3 regions of the Gordonia sp. L191 genome follow, and region 2 is predicted to be linked to each of the others. Evidence: riboswitches for the same ligand, from Rfam matches in the RefSeq annotation. Region 2 holds a riboswitch; each other region holds the start of a gene.
What was found. A riboswitch is a leader RNA that binds a small molecule or an ion and turns the genes downstream of it on or off. The one in region 2 is predicted to bind cobalamin.

Region 1: linked by a shared signal. The riboswitch ahead of metE (5-methyltetrahydropteroyltriglutamate--homocysteine S-methyltransferase) and the one ahead of QNM97_RS15865 (FecCD family ABC transporter permease) in region 2 are both predicted to bind cobalamin.
Region 3: linked by a shared signal. The riboswitch ahead of QNM97_RS15105 (CbtB domain-containing protein) and the one ahead of QNM97_RS15865 (FecCD family ABC transporter permease) in region 2 are both predicted to bind cobalamin.

What each region holds. Positions count from the first base shown of each region.
Region 1 is NZ_CP125996.1:3,309,811-3,314,626, forward strand. Features, by position in the region: gene uraD (2-oxo-4-hydroxy-4-carboxy-5-ureidoimidazoline decarboxylase) at 1-388, shown strand, start outside; gene uraH (hydroxyisourate hydrolase) at 425-751, shown strand; cobalamin riboswitch at 827-1,037, shown strand; gene metE (5-methyltetrahydropteroyltriglutamate--homocysteine S-methyltransferase) at 1,191-3,479, shown strand; gene QNM97_RS14995 (SulP family inorganic anion transporter) at 3,570-4,816, opposite strand, start outside.
Region 2 is NZ_CP125996.1:3,506,906-3,511,721, reverse strand. Features, by position in the region: gene QNM97_RS15875 (ClpP family protease) at 1-263, opposite strand, end outside; gene QNM97_RS15870 (alkaline phosphatase D family protein) at 373-1,989, opposite strand; cobalamin riboswitch at 2,091-2,300, shown strand; gene QNM97_RS15865 (FecCD family ABC transporter permease) at 2,390-3,463, shown strand; gene QNM97_RS15860 (ABC transporter ATP-binding protein) at 3,495-4,268, shown strand; gene QNM97_RS15855 (ABC transporter substrate-binding protein) at 4,265-4,816, shown strand, end outside.
Region 3 is NZ_CP125996.1:3,339,109-3,343,924, forward strand. Features, by position in the region: gene QNM97_RS15085 (Nramp family divalent metal transporter) at 1-14, shown strand, start outside; gene QNM97_RS15090 (acyl-CoA dehydrogenase family protein) at 146-1,369, opposite strand; gene QNM97_RS15095 ((2Fe-2S)-binding protein) at 1,559-2,221, shown strand; gene QNM97_RS15100 (CbtA family protein) at 2,292-3,116, opposite strand; gene QNM97_RS15105 (CbtB domain-containing protein) at 3,144-3,365, opposite strand; cobalamin riboswitch at 3,401-3,561, opposite strand; gene QNM97_RS15110 (ATP-dependent helicase) at 3,618-4,816, shown strand, end outside.

The DNA of each region.
Region 1 (4,816 bases), 200 kb from region 2:
CGACGAGGCATTGCTCTCCTATGCCGATCTCATCCTGGCCGAGCTCACCGATGCCGACCTCGACGAGGCCCTGGCCGGTCACCCCCGGATCGGCGACCGCCCGGACAACGCGTCCTCCACGCGTGAGCAGTCCGGGGTGACCGGCGCCGATCCGGCGGTGTTGGCCGAACTCAAGGAGCTCAACAAGGCCTACGACGAGAAGTTCGGGCACGTGTACCTTGTCTTCGCCAATGGGCGGCCCGCGGCGGAGTTGCTGGCCATCCTCAAGGAGCGGATGCGCAACGACCCGGCGACCGAGCGGAGGGTGCTGCGGATGGAGTTGGCCAAGATCAACCGAAGTCGACTGCAGCGCATGCTCACCCCGGCGATCGAGTATGTTGACGACTGAGAAGCGCAGGCGATCCACGAGGAGCGAACCACCGAGATGACCGGTCTGTCCACCCATGTCCTCGACGCGGTCTCCGGTGCACCCGCGGTGGGCGTCGGGGTCTCCCTGCAGGATGCCGCGGGCGGCGAAGTCGCCTCCGGCGTCACCGATTCCGACGGTCGCATCGCGCAGGTGAACACCGACCCGCTCGTGCCCGGCATCTACCATCTGGTGTTCGACACCGGAGAGTGGTTCGCCGACAACGACATCCGGGGGTTCTACCCGGAGGTCGACATCTGCTTCACCGTCGACGATCCCGAACGGCATCACCACGTCCCGCTGCTGCTGAGCCCGTACTCGTACTCCACCTATCGCGGTAGCTGACCGGGCGCGCACACCGATATCCGGGGGCATCCTCTATGCTCGGCGGTGCAGTTGGTTCGCCGCCCCGTCCGTCGTGGCCTCCGATGTCATGGAGGCCCCGCGTCTGGGTCCGGCGTCGTAAGAGGGAATCCGGTGCGAATCCGGAACTGTCCCGCAGCGGTATGTCGGAACGACCGCCGTCATCGAGCACTGGACGCACGCGTCCGGGAAGCGACGGCCACTAGGACCGCGACCTGATGGTCGCCCGCCGACGAGTCCGAAGACCTGCCTGCTGTACCGGCCGCGCCGCGGCCGGTGGCTCGTCGCCTCGTGGAATGGGCGCAGGTCGAAGCGAGTGCCAGGTGATGCGCGGATGCCGTGCACGTTCTCTCCGGCGTCCCTTCGGCACGCCCTGCAACGGCGACGGACCGTCGGAAACCATTGCAGGAGTGCACCACCCATGTCCCAACGGACGACCCCGTTTTCCGCCACCGTGCTCGGCACACCACGCATCGGGCCACACCGTGAGCTCAAGCGCGCGATCGAGAGCTACTGGGCCGGGCGCATCGACGCCGCCGGCCTCGAGACCGTGGCCGCCGGGCTGCGGCGCGACACCATCGCGGCGCTCACGGCGGCCGGCCTCGACTCGATTCCGGTCAACACCTTCTCCTACTACGATCAGATGCTCGACACCGCCGTGCTGCTCGGCGCCCTGCCCGAGCGGGTCGCACACATCACCGATCCCCTCGACCGCTACTTCGCGGCGGCCCGCGGCACCGCCGACGTCACACCGCTGGAGATGACCAAGTGGTTCGACACCAACTACCACTACCTCGTGCCCGAGATCGGTGACGCCACCGCCTTCTCCCTGCACCCGGAGAAGGTTCTCGCCGAGGTGGCCGAGGCGCAGGCCGCCGGCGTGACCGCACGCCCGGTCGTCATCGGGCCGATCACCTTCCTCGCGTTGTCGAAATCCGCCCACGACACCGCAGGCGAGGGCTCTCCGCTCGATCGCGTCAACGAGCTGCTGCCGCTGTATCTCGACCTGCTGGCCCGTCTTGCCGCGGCCGGGGTCGAGTGGGTACAGATCGACGAACCGATCCTGGTCACCGATGCCGCAGAACGCCTCCCCGCGCTGGCCGGATCGGTGTACTCGACCCTCGCGCAAGCGAACTCACGACCGGCACTCTGCGTCGCCACGTACTTCGGCGACGCCCGCGACAGCGTGCGCGCCCTCGCGCGCACCGGTATCGAGGCGGTGGCCGTCGATCTGATCGAGGGCTCCGTCGATACGGTGGCCGACGTTCCCGAACTGGCCGACATGCACGTCGTCGCCGGCGTGGTCAACGGGCGCAACATCTGGCGAACCGATCTCGAGAAAGCGCTGGCCACCCTGGGCACCCTGCTCGGGTCGGCGGGGTCGTTGGCGGTGTCTACCTCGTGCTCGACGCTGCACGTGCCGTATTCCGTCGAACCCGAAACCGAACTCGACGACAACCTGCGCGGTTGGCTGGCCTTTGCGGCCGAGAAGTACCGCGAGGTCGCGATCCTGTCGGGGGCGTTGCGCCACGGTCGGCCGTCTCAGGCCGACGCGTTCGATGCCGCTGCCGCCGCATTGGCCACCCGCGAATCCGATCCGCGCGTGCACGATCCGGCGGTGCGTGAGCGTCTGGCCGCCCTCACCGACGCCGAACGCACGCGCGGCGATGCCTCGGCCCGCGCGGCTGCGCAGACCGAGCGGCTGAATCTCCCGCCGTTGCCCACCACGACGATCGGCTCCTACCCGCAGACCTCGGCGATCCGACTGGCGCGCGCCGCGCTGCGCTCCGGTGCGATCGACGACGCCGAGTACATCCGTCGGATGCGGGCGGAGATCGCCGATGTGGTTGCGCTGCAAGAGGAGATCGGGCTCGATGTGCTCGTCCACGGCGAACCCGAACGCAACGACATGGTGCAGTATTTCGCCGAGCAGCTCGACGGCTTCTTCGCCACCGCCCACGCCTGGGTGCAGTCCTACGGGACTCGGTGCGTGCGTCCGCCGATCCTGTTCGGCGACGTGTCCCGCCCGGCGCCGATGACCGTCGACTGGATCGCCTACGCCCAGTCGCTGACCGGCAAGCCGGTCAAGGGCATGCTCACCGGACCCGTCACGATTCTCGCGTGGTCGTTCGTGCGTGACGATCAGCCCCTGTCCGACTCGGCTGACCAGATCGCCCTCGCGATCCGGGACGAGGCGATCGATCTCGAGCGGATCGGTATCGGCATCATCCAGGTCGACGAGCCGGCCCTGCGTGAACTGCTCCCACTGCGGGACGCCGACAAACCCGCGTACCTCGATTGGGCGGTCCGGGCATTCCGGCTGGCCACCTCGGGCGTCGCCGACGCCACGCAGGTCCACACCCATCTGTGCTACTCGGAGTTCGGCGAGGTCATCGGTGCGATCGCCGAACTCGACGCCGATGTCACCTCGATCGAGGCGGCACGGTCGAGCATGGAGGTCCTCGACGACCTCAACGCCATCGGATTCGCCAACGGCGTCGGGCCGGGTGTGTATGACATCCACTCACCGCGTGTCCCCGACGTCACCGAGATCGAATCGTCGTTGCGCGCGGCGCTCGATGCCGTCGGGCCGCAGCGCCTGTGGGTGAATCCGGACTGTGGCCTCAAGACTCGCGGCACCACCGAGGTGACCGCGGCGCTGACGAATCTGGTCTCGGCGGCCAAAGCCACTCGCGCACTGGCCAACTGAGACCGACGGTCGGTTGCGCGGAGTACGGAGGCCGGTCGGGAGGACCCGGGTGTGCGGCCCCAGGTCCTCCCCGCGCCCTCCTTGCCTGCCTCAGTGAGCGCCCGCGAGGTGCCCGCTGAGGCGCTCGAGCCGTTCGGCACTATCGGGGTTCAACCCGATGATAATGGCGCTCTTGCCCTTTGCCGCGTACTTGGTGACGATCGCGTCGAGTGCCGCGACGGTGGACGCATCCCAGACATGTGACGCACTCATGTCGATGATCACGGTCGTCGGGTCGTCCACGTAATCGAACTGGTAGACCAGGTCGTTGCTGGACGCGAAGAACAGTTCTCCGCGCACCTGATAGACGCGCGTGTCGGGGTCCGGGTGATCCACCACGACGACCTCGGTGACGTGGGCGACCCGCCGCGCGAAGAGCACCATCGCGGTGAGCACACCGACGACGACACCGTAGGCCAGGTTGTGTGTGGCCACCGTGACGGCGACGGTGACGAGCATGACCACCGTTTCGCTCTTGGGCATGCGCCGCAACGTCGTCGGGTTGATGCTGTGCCAGTCCATGGTGCCGACCGACACCATGATCATCACGGCGACGAGTGCGGCCATCGGGATCAGCGCGACGATATCGCCGAGTCCGACGACCAGGATCAGCAGGAAGACACCGGCGAGAAAGGTCGAGATCCGGGTGCGCGCACCGGAACTCTTGACGTTGATCATGGTCTGTCCGATCATCGCGCAGCCGCCCATGCCGCCGAAGAATCCGGTGACCACGTTTGCCACGCCCTGCCCCATCGCCTCGCGTGACTTGTTGGAGTGGGTGTCGGTGAGGTCGTCGACGAATTTCGCGGTCATCAACGATTCGAGCAACCCGACCAGCGCCATGGTGAACGCGTACGGCGCGATCACCGACAACGTGTGCCAGGTCAGTGGCACGTCCGGCAGGACCAGTGAGGGTAGGTGCTCGGGCAGTTTGCCCTCGTCGCCGACATCGGGCACCGACCAGCCGACCGCGAGCGTCACCGCGGTCAGCGCCACGATCGCGACGAGCGGCGCCGGGATGACGCTCGTCAGTCTCGGCAATCCGACGATGATCAGAACACCCACGGCGACAAGCGGATACACCAGCCACGGCACGCCGATCAGATGGGGCAATTGGGCAGCGAAGATCAAGATGGCCAGCGCGTTGACGAATCCCACCATGACGCTGCGCGGAACGAACCGCATCAGCCGGGCGACGCCGAGGCCGCCGAGGATGAGCTGGAACACCCCGGCCAGGATGACGGCGGCGATGAGGTACTGCAGCCCATGGCTTTTCACCAATGGGGCCACGACGAGGG
Region 2 (4,816 bases):
CCGAGATTGACCGTCACCACGTCGTTCGGGACGATCCGCATCGTGTCCATGATGGCGAGCATTGCGGGCACCGAGCCGCCCGGAGAGTTGATCCACAGGCCGATGTCGGCGACCGGATCCTGTGCCGAGAGCATCACCAACTGTGCGCACAGTGCGCTGCCGATCTCGTCGTCGAGCGCCGAATCGAGCATCAGGATGCGTTGGTTCAGCAGGCTCTCGGTGGTGCGTTTGCGGAGGGGTGGGGAAGTTCTGTGTTCGCTCATTGGTCCAGGTTGTCGAGCGCTCGTCACTGATGCCATCCGATGCTGCTGTGCGCGGAATCGCGCAGCGCACAGCAGATGTGGTGCGGGCACAGGTGCTCTGATGGTCTGCTCAGAGAACCTCGATCTCGGGGCGCCCGGCCGGAATGGTCACCACTGCGCGGGTGTGGAGCCGGGCGTCGGCGGTGCTGACGGTCGGGCAGACCCGGAACCGCGCCTCCCACCGGTCGTGGGTGATCGTGTTCAGTACGTATCCGCGTTGGGCGTTGCCGAATCGTACGTGGGGTGAGGCGGCCTTGAGTTGTCGATCGGACTCGTCACTGTCGGCACCGTCGCCGCCGGAGCTGATGGATGTGCCCGCCACCTCGACACCGACCGTGGGCGCAGGTCGGGTGTAGGTGGATCGCAACTCCGACACCACATTCCGGTGGATGTCGCCGACGATCGACACGAGATTGGCGGTTCGGCGTTCGCGGGCGCCCTCGAGGACACGGGTCCGCGACGCCTCGTACCCGCTCCATCCGTCCATGCTCACCGCGCGGACCCCGTCACGCTCGCGCGCGAGGTCGGCGATCGTCGTCTGGTGGGCCAGGACGTTCCATCGGCTGCCGGACGCGGCGAGGCCGTCGAGTATCCATCGCTCCTGGGCTGCGCCGGTGATGGTGCGGTGCGGGTCGGCGGTGGCCGCGTTCTGCCCGGTGTCGTTGTCGCCGTTGACCTGATCGCTGCGGTGAGTACGCGTGTCGAGGACGCTGAACTGAGCAAGATCGCCGAACGTGAAGCGACGATAGGCACGAAATCCGCGCCCGGGCGGGGCGAGCCGAACGGCGGTGTTCTCCCACCAGGCGCGCATGCCCGCAGCCCGGCGGAGCAGGAACTGCGGTAGGGGTTGGTCGTCCTCGGGGATGTCGGCGGCCCAGTTGTTGTCGACTTCGTGGTCATCGAAGATCGTGATGAACGGACTCATCCGATGCGCCGCTTGCAGGTTCGGGTCGAGTTTGTACAGGGCATAGCGTTCGCGGTAGTCGTCGAGGTCACGGCATTCGCGATACGCCGACGCCGGCACCACCGCGGTATCGCGTGCACCGCCGCCCATCGGGATCGGCTTCTCGTAGATGTAGTCGCCCAGATGAAACACCACGTCGGGGGCCTCGCGGGCCAGGTCACCGAACGCCGGATAGTGGCCGTCGGCCCAGGCCTGACAGGAGGCGAGGGCGAATGACAGTGCGCCGGTGGGAGTTCCGATGCGCTGCGCGGTGCGGGTCCGGCCGACCTCGGAGACTTCACCGAGCGCGCGGAATCGGTAGAAGTAGTCGGTACCCGGCGTCAGGCCGCGGACGTCGACGTGCACGCTGTGCCCGGTGTCCGGGCCGGCGCGGGTCACCCCGCGCGCCACGACGATCCGCATCCGTTCGTCGCGGGCCACTTCCCAGCCGACATCGTGGGTGTCTCGGCCCATACCCGCCCCGGGTGCGAGGGGGTCGGTCGCCAGCCTGGTCCACAGGATGACAGCGTCGGGGAGTGGGTCGCCGGAGGCGATTCCCAGGGTGAACGGGTGGCCGGCACCTCGGACTCGTGGAGCGGAGGCGGCGTCGGTGGCGAACAGGCTGGGGGCGGTGGCCAGCCCGGCGGCCAGCGCGGTCCAGGTGAGGAATCGACGGCGGGACGTGCCGGCGCGCAGCACCTTGTCCGGGGTGACGCGTAGCGGAGCGTGGTTGGGGGAGCGCATGCGTCGAGGCGATCACCGCACGGTGTCGTCACGGACGACGACCGGCCACGACTCGGTGATGCGGGGGTGAAGACCTGGGCGACGCCTCGGCGAGATGCCTGCTACGCTCAGCGCGCGTCGGTTCCGACCGGGCCACACGGGCCGGTCGGTGAAAAGGGAATCTGGTGAGAATCCAGAGCTGCCCCGCAGCGGTGACGGAAACGACAGCGGCTCCTCGCACTGGACTTCACGGTCCGGGAAGCGGCCGCGGGTAGGTGGCATCTCGGTGCCGGGTCCGAAGTCCGAAGACCTGCCGCCGTGGCCATGGGCAACCGTGGTCGACACTTGCCTCGCGGGATATGGCCGGTGCGCCGATCTGTCGAGCGCGGCTGTCTTCCGCCCGACGAGAGACCGTGCCACAGTGGATGATCACACCTCACCGCAGGCCACCCCGGCCGCGCCGACCTGGACGCGTGTCGGCGTGTTCGCGGCGCTCGGTGTGCTCGCGCTGTTCGTGGTGGCGTGGGCCGGTGTGGCGTTCGGTACCGCCGACGTCGGTGGTACCGACGTGCCGCGCTTCGTGTGGGCCGCGCTGACCGGCGGCCCGATCTCCGCCGACGACGCCGCCGCGTACTGGATCGTCATCGATTCCCGGGTACCACGCGTGATCACCGGAGCGGTGGTGGGTGCCGGGTTGTCGGTCGTCGGAGTGGTCGTGCAGGCGATGGTGCGCAACCCGCTCGCCGACCCCTACGTCCTCGGTATCTCGTCCGGCGCATCGGTGGGGGCCACGAGCGTGGTGCTCTTCGGCGTCCTGTCGGGCATCGGGCTCTACGCCATGCCGGTCGCCGCCTTCGCCGGAGCTCTGCTCGCCACCCTCATCGTGTTCGGGATGGCCTCCGGCGCAGGTGGATTGACACCGTTACGCCTCGTGTTGACCGGTACCGCGGTGGGCTACGGCTTCTCGGCACTGACCACCGTGCTGGTGTTTCTCGCACCCACCGGCGACGCCGCGCGCAGCGTGATGTTCTGGCTCCTGGGCAGTCTGGCCGCGGCCAGCTGGTATTCGGCGGTCCTCGTGGGCGTCGTGACCGTCGGCGGGGTGATCGCGGTGGCGAGCCTGGCGCGCTCGCTCAATGCGCTCGCCATGGGTGACGAGGTCGCCGCATCCCTCGGATTGTCGGCGTCGCGGTTCCGCGTCATGGCATTCGCGTTGTCGGCGTTGATGACCGGCGTGATGGTGTCGGTGTGCGGGGCGATCGGCTTCGTCGGGCTCGTCGTTCCCCACGTCGCGCGGTTACTCGTCGGCGCCGACCATCGCCGACTCGTGGTGATCGCTCCGCTGATCGGCGCGGTGTTCCTCGTCGCGGCAGATCTCGTCGCCCGAACCGCCGTGCCGCCGCAGGAACTGCCGCTGGGCGCGATCACCGCCGCCGTCGGGGTGCCGATGTTCCTGATCCTCATGCACCGCCGGCGCAGCGTGGTCGATCGATGAAACGGGTTGACGGCCACCGGAGGTCGGGAACATGACCACAGCGGGGTATCACGGGGTCGGCGTCGACATCGGTTCGGTGACGCTGCTGCGTGAGGTGACCTTCACCGCCGCGCCGGGGAGTTTTCTCGGCGTGATCGGACCCAACGGCAGCGGGAAATCGACACTGCTGCGTTGTCTGTATCGCGCCCAGCGCCCCACCGTCGGCCACGTCGAGGTCGACGGCGTCGACGTCACCGCGATCTCGATGCGCGACAACGCCCGTCAGGTCGCCGCGCTCACCCAGAGTTCCACACTGGACTTCGACTTCACCGCAGCCGAGGTGATCGCCAGCGGTCGGTTCCCGCATCGGTCGATCGCGCGGACATCCCGGGCGAGGGACGCCGCGGCGGTCGAGGAGGCCATGGGTGTCGCCGGAGTGGGCCATCTCGCCGACCGTGTCTTCACCTCGCTGTCCGGGGGTGAGGCACAACGGGTGCTGATCGCGCGGGTACTCGCCCAGCAGCCGCGGGTGATGGTGCTCGACGAGCCGACCAACCATCTCGATGTGCGACACCAGTTCTCGGTGCTGGCCGCAGCCCGGGACTCCGGCGTCACCGTGGTCGCGGCGCTGCACGATCTGAACATCGCCGCCCAGTTCTGCGACACGCTGCTCGCCCTCGTCGACGGTCGCGTCGTCGGGACCGGCACTCCCGTGCAGGTGCTCGTCCCCGCGAATCTGCGCGCCTGGTTCGACATCGACGCCCACATCGTCCGGCATCCCCGACTCGACGTCCCCCAGATCCTCTTCGATGAAAGGCAACCATGAGAAGACTCCCACTGCTCGCGCTGGTCTGCGCGGCACTGCTGACACTCGCCGGATGCGGCGCCGATGTGGCGTCGCCGTCACAGAGGTCCGCCGGGGCCTCGGTGACCGTCACCAACTGTGGTGCGCCCCTGACGGTTCCCGGCGTCCCGGACCGCGTGCTCACCAACGACACCGGCATCACCGAGTTCATGTTCGCCCTCGGCCTCGCCGATCGGATGGTCGGCTACACGACCTATGCGGGCAAGGAACGTGACATCGCGTCCTCGCCGTGGAAGTCGGACTTCGCATCGACCAAGAACCTCGGCGACGCCTTCACCCGTGAGGTCATCGCGGCCGCAAAGCCCGACTTCGTGTTCGCGGGATGGAACTACGGATTCAAGGAGTCCACAGGAGTCACCCCGGACTGGATTCGCACCATCGGTGCGGTCCCGTATCAGCTGACCGAGGCGTGCCGGCAGGCCGGCAGCACCGCGCGCGGCATCATGCGGCCCTTCGATGCGCTCTACGCCGACATGAGCAATCTCGGTGAGATCTTCGGCGTGCAGCGT
Region 3 (4,816 bases), 170 kb from region 2:
TCACCGGCGCGTGAGGTGACCGAGACCGACTCTCGTTGCTGCACAGATCGTCTCGGTCCACCGATCGTCGGGGGCCATTCGCGGCCGACGGTGTCGGCCCCCCGGAGGTGACCCGGAGGTGACCCGGTGGCCCGTCCACCGCCCGTCAGGCCAGGAGCCCCTTGGCGACGTGGGTCACCTGGATCTCGTTGCTGCCAGCATAGATCATCAGCGACTTGGCATCGCGCGCAAGTTGTTCGACGCGGTACTCGGCCATGTAGCCGTTGCCGCCGAAGAGCTGCACGGCCTCCATCGCGACATCGGTCGCCGCCTTCGACGAGTAGAGCTTCATCGCCGACGCCTCGGCCAGGCTCAGCGGCTTACCGGCCTTGGCCCGCTCGATCGCACTGAAGAGCATGTTCTGCACGTTGATCCGCGCCACCTCCATCTCGGCGAGTTTGAGCTGGATCAACTGGAAGCGGCCGATCTCCTGGCCCCACAGTTTGCGGTTCTTCGCGTAATCGACACTCAGACGCAGACATTCGTTGATGATGCCCATCGACAGCGCCGCGATCCCGATGCGTTCGGCGGTGAACCCGGACTTCGCACCCTCGGAGCCACGGGCGTCGGACCCGGTGTCCTCGGTCTCTCCGAGCAGCCGGTCCCGGCCGAGGCGGACGTTGTCGAAGAACAGCTCGCCGGTGGGCGAACTCATCATGCCCATCTTCTTGAACGCCTTGCCCTGGGTGAGTCCGGGCATGCCCTTGTCCAGGACGAACGAGAGCACCTTGCGATCGCGCATCGGGGTGTCCGAGCCGTCATCGAGTTTGGCGAAGACGACGATGGTGTCGGCGGACGGGCCGTTGGTGATGAAGGTCTTCTGCCCGTTGAGCAGATACTCGTCGCCGTCACGGCGCACGGTGGTCTTCATGCCGCCGAGGGCGTCGGAGCCGGAATCGGGTTCGGTGATCGCCCAGGCCCCGACCTTCTCCATGGTGACCAGTTCGGGCAGCCACCGCTTCTTCTGCGCGAGGGTGCCTTTCCCCCGGATCGCCGACGCCGTCAGACCCATGCTGACACCCATCGAGCCGACGAGACCGAGGCAAACCCCGGCCAGTTCGATGTTGACGATCATGAACATCGATCCGGCCATGCCGGCTCCGCCACCGCCGCCCGAGGGCTTCTCACCGGCCGCCTCGGCCTCGAGTTCCTTTTCCAGCGCATCCTTGGCCATCGCGTCGACACCGAAGGTGGACAACAGCTTTCGGGTGATGTCGTAGGGCGGGAGCTGACCGGTCTCGAGTTCGTCGATGTGCGGGCGGATCTCCTTGTCGATGAATGCCCGCAAGGCGTCGCGCACCATCAGATCTTCTTCGGACCACTCGAACATCGATACCTCGCAGGATCATCGGACAGCACCGTCGGCTGCCATGAGAACTTGTTTCAGTTCAACTGTGTCAGCCGTCACGATCAGCGTCAAGACACAGAACGACAATGTTGTGTCTTTATCTCCGGGACGTCGGGCGCCGGTCGCTCGTGCACGTCGCGCCGTCCGGCGAGCGGCTACGCTCATCCGGCAGTGACCACTCTCGATGACCTCGGCCCCTTCTTCGCCGTCCGCACGCATGCCCGCGGGCAGCGGTGTGATGCCCCATGGCTCACAATGGCCGATCTCATCGAGGACGCGCACATGCTGGAGGCGCGGGTGGAACGCGTGCGGTCCGCACTCGGGGCGGGCGCCGCGGCACCCGTCGAGCAGAGGGTGGCCGCGTCGGTGACCCACCTCGGACTCGTCGCCCGTCTCATCGCTCCGATGATCGCCGTCGCCGCGCTCGACGAACCGCCGATCTCGGTTGCGGCGGAGGACCTCTGGTGGCAGGACGAACTGGGCGGGCCGTATCCGCTGTCGGTCACCACCGCCACGACCGACGTCGGGCCCAACCTTGCCGACGGAATCGTCGGCGCACTCACCGACGCCGTCGGCGACGGATTCGGGGTGAGTGGGCGAACGCTGTGGGGCAACGTCGCCTCGGCGACCAACAGTGCCGCCCGACTCATCGCGACGGCGCGCCCCGAACACGGCGCTCTCGCCGTCGCCGCGGCCGACGATGTTCTCGCCGAGCCCCGTGTCGAGGACGGGCGGTTACGCGCGGGACCGGGATTCCGCCGCCGCAGTTGCTGTTTGATCTATCGGGTCACCGGCGATCGGGGCGCCGTCTGCGGTGACTGCATCCTGACCTGATCCCGCCTTCACCCACGAACGCACCACGTCCGCCCCGCACGTGTGCGCGAGGCGGACGGTAGTACAGAAATCAGCTGTGCACCGCAGCCGGCGTCGCCGCCCGCTGAGACGAGCCCGACCGGCTCAGCCAGCTCATGATGCCCGCGAAGGTCGTCGTCAGCACGGTCCACAGGATCACCTGATTGGCGATCACGTACACCCGGAAATCGCCGATCACCGCGCCCGGGAATCCGGGAAAGACGATCGTGTCGCCGTTCATGACCGGCTCGGGAACCTCGTGGAATTCTGGCAGTAGCGCGATCGCGATGGTCACGACCACCAGGTAGCCGATCGCGGCTGCCAGCGTGGCCGCGAGCCCTCCCCAGCGTTGCCGCAGCCACAGCGCGAACACGACCGCCGCGATCACCGCGACCACCGAGATGACCGTGAGGGTGAGATACGCCGTCGACCGGGCACCGATGGTGTCGTCGTCGCCGACGGCCGGCGGGTTGGCCGGATACGCGACGAACGGCACCCCGAAGACCGCGACGAAGCCCAGGAGCCCGATCAGGGCCGCAGCCCATCGTGGGTCGGCTCCGGCGCGGTGATGTGCCAGATAGGTCCACAGGATCGTGAACGCGATCGCGAAGAACGCGCCCATCGACACCGCGAACACGATGGTCCCCACACCCGCGCCGATGTTCTCCTGCACCGAGCGGGTGAACACCTCGGCGCCGTGCTCGTGGCCGCCGTGCCCGTGCGCGGTCATCAGGGCCTCTTCGGCCTCACTGCGTCCGTCCTCGTAGTCGATGGCCTTGGCCACCTGCGGCTCGATGAAGATCCGAGCGAAAACGTAGGCGACGATCCCGGCGACCAGTCCTGACAGCAGGCCGGCGCCGATGAATTTCTTCTCCATGTTCGGTTGTCTCCCGTGCTCGTTCGATCAGTGGCAGGGGAAGCCGAGGAAGTGCCGGGAGTCGTGCACGAATTCATGGATGTGGGTGTCGTTGCCGAACACCGACCAGGCACCTTGGTCGTAACCGATGAAGTAGTAGGCCATCGCGGCGAGGATGAAGGTGGCGGTCAGCCACAGGGCTGCCGACGCGACGGAGAGGTCGGGTACCGCGAGGGCCCGTGCCTTGTTCTGGTGGGTGGTTGCAACCATTCGGAGGTCCTTTCGTGGGATGACGCGTCCCAGCGCTTGTCGGATCGATGCTCGGCGGAATCCTGACTCGTCGGGCGGGGTGACTCCCCTACCCGGCCCACAGTGGCGCGACCGTCCCGGACTCACACCGGGTTTCCGTCAGCATCTGGCGAGAACTCTATACCCGGCAAATGTGACCGGCACGACCCATCGGACAAACCGAGCAGAACACCGCCACTGCGATTTGTCGGAGGGGGCATGGATGATGGGTGAATGGCTTCGCCGTCGGTCCTCGATCGCTTCACCGCGCCCACGCGGCGCTGGTTCAGCGGCACCTTCGCCGAGCCGACCGCCGCTCAGACCGGGGCGTGGTCCTCGATCGCCGACGGCAACCACACGCTGGTCATCGCCCCCACCGGTTCGGGCAAGACCCTCTCGGCATTCCTGTGGGCCCTCGACCGGCTCGCGGCGCGCCCGGATCGGGCACGCGGCACCCGAGTCGTCTACATCTCACCGCTCAAGGCCCTCGCCGTCGACGTCGAACGCAACCTGCGTGCACCGCTGACCGGCATCACCCGCGCGTCGCAGGAACTCGGCGATCCCGAGCCGGCGATCACCGTCGGCCTGCGATCCGGGGACACGCCCGCCGCGACCCGCCGCAGCCTGGTACGCACACCCCCGGACATCCTCATCACCACCCCGGAGTCGCTGTACCTGATGCTGACGTCATCGGCGCGGGAGACACTGACCGGCGTCGAGGCCGTGATCATCGACGAGGTCCATGCGGTGGCCGGCACCAAGCGCGGCACCCATCTGGCGCTGTCCCTCGAGCGTCTCGACGAGTTGTTGGAGACGCCCGCACAGCGCATCGGATTGTCGGCGACGGTTCGCCCACCCGAGGTGGTCGCGGGCTTCCTGACCGGTGCCGCGCCGTGCACGATCGTGCGTCCACCCGCGAGCAAGACCTTCGATCTTCGCGTCGACGTGCCCGTGGAAGACATGGCCAACATCCCGCCGCCCCCGGACGCACCTGGTTCCGAGGATCTCGACGACGCGTTCTCCCCGACCGCGGGATCGCTGTGGCCCTACGTCGAATCGGCGATCGTCGATCTCATCGAGGCCAATCGCACGACCATCGTGTTCGCCAACTCCCGTCGCCTCGCCGAGCGACTGACCGCACGGCTCAACGAGATCGCCGAATCCCGCAGCTCGCAGGCCGCGGTGCCCGCCGCAGCCAACCCGCGGGTCGCCGGGGGCGCTCCGGCCATGGTGATGGGTAGCGGCGCGTCCTCGGCGGCCACGACCCTACTGGCCCGGGCACATCACGGGTCGGTCAGCAAGGAGCAGCGCGCCGAGATCGAGGACGAACTCAAGACCGGCCGGTTGCGATGTGTGGTGGCCACCAGTTCGCTTGAGCTCGGAATCGACATGGGCGCAGTGGATCTCGTCGTCCAGGTCGAGGCGCCGCCGTC